One region of the Pseudoalteromonas sp. 4NS20-0020 genome, then DNA from elsewhere that is predicted to be linked to it. Evidence: riboswitches for the same ligand, from Rfam matches in the RefSeq annotation. Region 1 holds a riboswitch; the other holds the start of a gene.

Region 1 (3,417 bases):
ATTACAGCCACCAATCACGCTTTGCCCTTCACCGGTATGTTGCACAATGTACTGGGTAGACTTAAATCCGGCCATGCTGGTGGTTAAAAAGTATAGTGCTTGCTGAGTGTTCAGCTGAGGAATAAGCTCTTCAATATTTCCCATTCCATTATGAGAAACGACTAATATTGAATTTGCAGCAAGATAAGGTTTTACTTGTGAAAACGCATCTTGGACCTGAAAAGCTTTAACTGTAAAAATAACAACATCATAACTAGGTTGTTGCGCCAGATCGCTTAAATTAATAAAGCGTGCATTAATGTTATGTGACGGGGCATTTTTACGGCTATAAAAACGCGTATTGCAGGTTGGTTTGCGTGTTAAAACATGAACATTATTTTTGTGACTTAAAAAGTGGCTTAGTAACAAGCCAATAGCGCCATCGCCTACAATTAAAATATTAGTCATAGGGATTCTTTTTTCGAGGTGTAAAAATAACTCTTAGTAAAAAGTAACTAGCAGCACCAGCAAAATCAGCTATAAAATCGCCAATAGAGGCCTGCCTGTAAGGGAGCGCGTCTTGCATTATTTCAATTGATGCGCCGTAACCGGCCAATAACAAAATTTGTGCGTATAAGGGAAGCTTAAACGCTTTATCCATAATAATGGCAAGCACAAAAAAAATCCCAAAATGGGCTACTTTATCAATGTGTGGAAATAGGTTAGCTGCGCCTTTTATTTCTTTGGCAAATAAAAAAGTAAACGCTACGATGCTGAGTAAAAAAACAGCTTGGTAAACACGCCTTGTCACGTAAAATCCTAGAGTCGCTTAAAAAAGAAGCTTAAGTATATCAAACTAAATTAGTATCGCACCTGAACAAGATGCAGAAAAATGTAAAGATTTATAATTTTAGCGTTATAATTGCGCCATAAAATTAAGATTGAATAGTTAGGAGAAAACCAATGCCTTCATTTGATATTGTATCTGAAGTAGAAATGAACGAAGCACAAAATGCGGTAGATAATGCAAACCGTGAACTTGAGACTCGCTTTGACTTTAGAGGTGTTGATGCATCTATTGAGCTAAACGACAAAACAATTAAGCTAAAAGCTGAAGCTGATTCACAGGTTATGCAATTGTTTGATATTTTAGCGGGTAAAGTTTCTAAGCGTGGTATGGATGTAGCGAGCTTAGAGTTACAAGATATTAGCCGTGCAGGTAAAAATGTTTTTCGTAACGTTGCGCTAAAGCAAGGTATTGAAAAAGATGTGGCTAAAAAAGTAGTAAAAGCCATTAAAGATTCTAAAGTAAAAGTGCAAGCGGCTATTCAAGGCGAGGAAGTACGCGTAACGGGTAAAAAGCGTGATGACTTACAGGCTGCTATGCAAGTGGTGCGCACTGCCGATTTGGGTCAGCCTTTTCAGTTTAAAAACTTCCGCGATTAATTATAAAAGCCTTTTGGGCGCTTTATAAATAAAAAGCCAAATAGCCGCGCAGGTTATTTGGCTTTTTTTATGAACGCTACATAGTTTTTGTTTTTAATTGATTTTCTTTTTAGCTGTATAGACGTCCGTTGACATTTTTTATTAAACTCCTCACAATAGCGGCCTATTTTCAAGGTGCTTATTAATCTTTTCAATGGTTTGATTTTTTTAATAAGATAATCGGGAAGTTGGTGCGTTTTCATGATGACTACAATCCCAACACTGCCCCCGCAACGGTAAAGTAATACATAAAGCTATGTATTTACTGAGTCCGGAGACCGGCCTTGATGTAATCTTACTTAGTTCTTTGCGGTGGGCAAAGAAGGGGAACTTCATGTTAAAAAAAACAACTCTTGGCGTTGCAATTACTGCTGCGCTGTCACTATCTGTATCTGCTGCAGAGCAATCAATCGAAACTATTACGGTAACCGCTAATAAGTTTGAACAATCAATTACTAATGTATTAGCGAGTGTAAATGTTATAACTCGTAATGACATTGAAACCAGTAATGTTCGCGACTTACCAACGCTACTAACCACTCAAGTTGGGTTTCAGGTCAACCCTAACGGCGGTTTTGGTCAAAATGCCGGTGTTTCATTGCGCGGTACAGGGTCAGGTGATACGCTCATTTTAATAGACGGTGTACGCACCGGTTCGGCAACGCTTGGTCAAAAAGCATTAAGTAATGTGCCATTAAATAGTATTGAACGCATAGAAATAATTAAAGGTTCACGTGCAGCTATTTATGGCTCTGATGCGTTAGCAGGTGTTATTAATATTATTACTCGGGAGTCAGATAACCTTTCGGTCAGTGCTACGTTTGGATCTGACGCGTACCAAGACTACCAGATTGCTGGTTCTGTAAAAGAAGGCGATGTAACAACGGCTTTTAATGCAGGGTTTGAAAAGACGGACAACTTTGATGTACTTCAGGGCGCAGCACCCGATGAAGACGGTTTTGAAAATAAAAACCTTGGCTTTAAAGTAAACTATACCGACACACATTCCGGTAACTTTAAGTTACTAGGGCAATACAGCGAAGGCTTTGCTGATTACGACAGCCGCTTTAGTCCTGCCGATAGTACGATTGAGCGAGGGGATTTTAAAAATTACCAGCTTTCGGCTGGTTGGAATAAAGACTATAAAAATCAAACTCACAGCCTTGATATAGCATTTGCAACGGATGACTCAGACAATCGTTATGTTGATTTTTCTCAAGGGCCAACAACAAGTACGTTTGTTACTAAGCGCTCACAAATTGACTACAACGGCCAATACCGCTTAAACGACACGTTAAACATTAGTGGTGGTATTAATTGGTACAATGATGACGTATCACAAAGCTCAACCACGTTTGAAGTGCAAGAGCGCGATGTATTAGCTGTATTTGTTGGCGCATATTACGATGCGGATGAGTTGCTTGCCAATTTAACTGTTCGTCAAGATGACGATGAGCAATTTGGTAATAAAACAACGTACACAGCGGCAGCTGGCTATCACTTATCTGAAGACGCAACTTTCAGAATAAGCCAAAGCACAGGCTTTAAAGCGCCAACATTTAATGATTTGTACTTTCCTCTTTACGGCAATGCCAATCTTCAACCTGAAACGTCAGTGAATCGTGAGCTTGGCTTAAACGTCGACTTTGATACTGCACGTGTCGATGTCGCTATTTTTAGAAATGAAATTGAAGATAAAATTGATTATGACGCTAATTTTGCACTCACCAATATTAATGAAGCCCAATATGAAGGTGTTGAATTTAGTTTAGCCAATCAAATTTTGGGTTTTGATAGTAATGTGAATTTTGCTTACCTAAGTGCCGAGGATAAAGAAACAGGCGAATCGCTTAGAAACGTTGCCAAACGAACCTTTAATTGGGAGCTTGCAAAACAGTTTGGTGCATTTGATACAAGCATAGCAATGCAATATCGCGGTGAGCGAGCAGGGGC
Region 2 (3,417 bases), on a different contig from region 1:
CCATAAATGTGCCTCCTGCTAAGCTTGTTATTAATAGCCCTGCAACGGTGCCTTGTGAAATAAAAAAGCGCACAATATGTGGCACCATTAATCCAACAAAACCAATACCGCCACACATTGCCACCAGCACAGCGGTTATTAATGAGCTTAAAATTAGCATAAGCACCCTAAATCGATGCACTTTAACACCAAGAGTTATGGCACTTTCGTCACCTAATAACATAGCATTAAGCTGCCGCCTAAAACTAATCATTATGCAGGTGCACAGTGTAATCACTAAAAAGGGTATCCAAAGCGTTGCCCACTGCGCACGTGCAAAACTTCCTAAGGTCCAAAATAAAATAGCTGCAACGGCTTGCGGCTCGCTCCAATAAAGCAACAAACTGGTAAATGCACTAAATAAAAACGAGAGTGCAACACCAGCAAGTAACATAGACTCAACTTGCCCGCCCTGCTGCCTTGTGGCAATTAATATAAGTAAGCTCATTGCTAATAAGCTACCAAGCAAGGCTGCGGCCGAAAGCATAAAACCCGCGCTAATTCCCACAAATGCCATAAGTACAACTACACCAAACGAAGCACCTGACGATATACCGAATAAGTAAGGATCTGCTAGTGGGTTACGTGTCACGGTTTGTAAAATTAGCCCAGCGATAGCTAACCCGGCACCGGCTAAAAACGCCAATAATGTACGGGGCATTCTTAATTCAAAAATAATACGGCTGGTGAATGAAGCATCATTTAAATAAATAAAACTGTTAAATACATCCTGTATTGAGGTATCTGCAGCACCAAAGCTCAATGCTAAAAATAAACTTACTAAGGCAATAGTAATGCAAATAATCAGTGCAACTGAATGGCGTACATGCGTGGCAAACATATTATTTATAACCATAAAAGTAGGTAATATGAGGCGTAACTTTACCCAATTGAGATTCTTGAGGATGGTTACTAACCTGAGCGCATACACCAAACACATCATCAAGCATGTGCTCAGTGAGTACTTCTGCGGGCGAACCGGTATGCGTTATTTCTCCGTTTTTAATGACTACGAGCTCATCGCAAAGAGCCGCGGCTAAATTAAGATCATGAAACGAAGCAAACACTGTAACACCAAGAGACTTTGCCAGTTCCATAACCTGTATTTGATATTTAACATCAAGGTGGCTAGTGGGCTCATCCATAATTAACAGCTGAGGTTGCTGAACAATAGCACGTGCAATGAGTGCGCGTTGTTTTTCTCCTCCAGAGAGCGATTCAAAATTTTGATTGGTGTGCTGCTCAAGCCCTACCGTTTTTATAGCTAGAGTGATTTGTTGTTTTTCGCTTTGCGATGTAGAGCTAAATAACGATTTATGAGGAGTGAGGCCAAGCGCCACAACATCAAATAACGACAAATTAAAATGCGATGGCGCCTCTTGTAAAACAACAGCAACGCACTTTGCATATTCATCACTTTTAAGCTGCCAAATATCATGGTTATTAAACTCTATAACCCCTTCATTAGGCTTATTAAAACGATATAAACAACGCAGTAAACTCGACTTACCTGCACCATTAGGGCCAATTAAGCCCACAAATTTACCTTCGGGTATTTGCACATTAATATGTTTGAGAATAGGTTTATTTGCTATTCCCCACGAAAGGTTTTGAACGTTTAATAATGGTGCTTTAGTTTGCAATACTCTGTCCTAGACACGAGTACCCACTTGAAATGCAACCAACAAAAAGGAGTACATTAAAATTAGCATGAGTAGGCCCGCTCATTAAAAATTGATTTGTATCTGACTTAAAGCATAGCGCTAATTACAGTTGCGGGAACAGTTGAGGAATTGCACCTCATTCCAAATGAAGCTCTATTATGGGCGGCTAAGTAAATAATTTAAAGCAAAAAAAACCGCGCTAATAACAGCGCGGTTAAAAAGGGAGTGTTTTAACTCGTCGTTAAAACTTATATTCCATACCTAAACCTAAGTAATCTTGGTCTACGTTGTTGTCCATATCAAAGCTTGAGTAAAAGCCAAATACTTTGATGTTTTTGTTAAGCTTGTGATCAACACCCACTGAAATAGCTGTTTTATCATCGCTATCGTCAAAGTCCATTGCCTGATACTGAACTTTAAATGTATTTTTACCCATGCTGTATGCCGCATTTAATAAATAACCGTCACCTTCAGCTGAACCGTCTACTTTTTCTTGAGTTTGGTACATAGCACCGAGTTTAAAGTCTTCAACTTTACCTTGGATTGATGCGCGCACTACATCATAGCCGTTTACTTCGCTGTCAGCTGCAATTGAGGCATAAATAGCACTCTTTTTAAGTGCTGAATCACCGTATGTTACAGCCATTGAATAACCGTTATCTGCATCTACATCGTCTTCAGCAATAAAAGTAGCAAGTACTTTAAAACCTTCGTATGAGTTAGAAGTATACGTGATTGAATCACCTAAACGGTTTTCACCCTTGAATACGTTTTTAATATCGCCTTCAAGGTCATTAAATAAATCGAGTTTACCTTGCGCTTGTTTAAACGCCGTATCGTTACGACCCACTACTACCTGACCAAATGAGCCTTTAACACCAACGTATTGGTTACGCGCAGAAATATTATCGTCGTCGCCTTTTGAGTCTGCATCAGTTACATCAACTTGAAACTCAAACTTATAAACTGCTTCTAAGCCATCTGTAATTTTTTCAGAACCTTTAAGACCAAAGCGAGATGCATTACTTTTAATTTCAGTAAACGACCCTTCACCGTCATCTGTAGACTGCACAGTTACATTTGCTTTACCGTAAACATCCACGTCTGCAAGTACATTAAAAGATAAACCACTTAGCAAAGCGACACATAAGCTCGATTTTACAAATTTCATGTTATTTCCTCGATAATCACAAAAGACTAATTTTTAAAACGACTGCAGTTTGTCACCACTAAATGACAGAAATATTACAAATGAAATATTTTTGACTTTTAAAGTTAATAAAACTGCATTATTTTTGAAATCAAAAGGACACGAACACTAATCAAGCAAATGTGTACCCACTTAACCTCCAACGTTTAAGCGTTAGGCTCAATAGTAGGAAGTAAATTTATTAGTGTTTCTATTAGTTCCTTTTGCTCGTTATCTCTATGGTAGGCTACAAATATATCTCTTGACGTATTTTCTACATTTTTTACATGAAATAATTCACCATTTTCTAAATGTTGCTCTACTAAAACATGAGGAATAAATGCACTGCCACCACATTGTAGTATTAAATCTAACGCAATTCGGCCGGTGCTTGTTCTAAAGTAAGGAGGGGTTTTACCGGTAAACTGGCGTGCATGCCAAAGCGAAAATGTCGTCCCCCAGTCAACATACACGTACTGATTATCAAAAAAATTCTCGTTTGTTGCCGTGTCATAACCACTCACA

The links. Region 1 has a riboswitch for cobalamin ahead of AC27JL_RS13520 (TonB-dependent receptor domain-containing protein). Riboswitches for the same ligand answer to the same signal wherever they lie in the genome.
Region 2: it holds a riboswitch for cobalamin, as region 1 does, so the genes downstream of both, AC27JL_RS11380 (ABC transporter ATP-binding protein) here and AC27JL_RS13520 (TonB-dependent receptor domain-containing protein) in region 1, are expected to answer to the same signal.

Annotation. Positions count from the first base shown of each region.
Region 1 covers NZ_BAAJMI010000005.1:59,423-62,839, forward strand. Annotated here, with positions in the region: gene AC27JL_RS13505 (ketopantoate reductase family protein) at 1-447, opposite strand, end outside; gene AC27JL_RS13510 (VanZ family protein) at 440-790, opposite strand; gene AC27JL_RS13515 (YajQ family cyclic di-GMP-binding protein) at 943-1,425, shown strand; cobalamin riboswitch at 1,602-1,765, shown strand; gene AC27JL_RS13520 (TonB-dependent receptor domain-containing protein) at 1,799-3,417, shown strand, end outside.
Region 2 covers NZ_BAAJMI010000004.1:169,708-173,124, forward strand. Annotated here, with positions in the region: gene AC27JL_RS11375 (FecCD family ABC transporter permease) at 1-880, opposite strand, end outside; gene AC27JL_RS11380 (ABC transporter ATP-binding protein) at 882-1,682, opposite strand; cobalamin riboswitch at 1,759-1,897, opposite strand; gene AC27JL_RS11385 (porin) at 1,945-2,874, opposite strand; gene AC27JL_RS11390 (LysR family transcriptional regulator) at 3,060-3,417, opposite strand, start outside.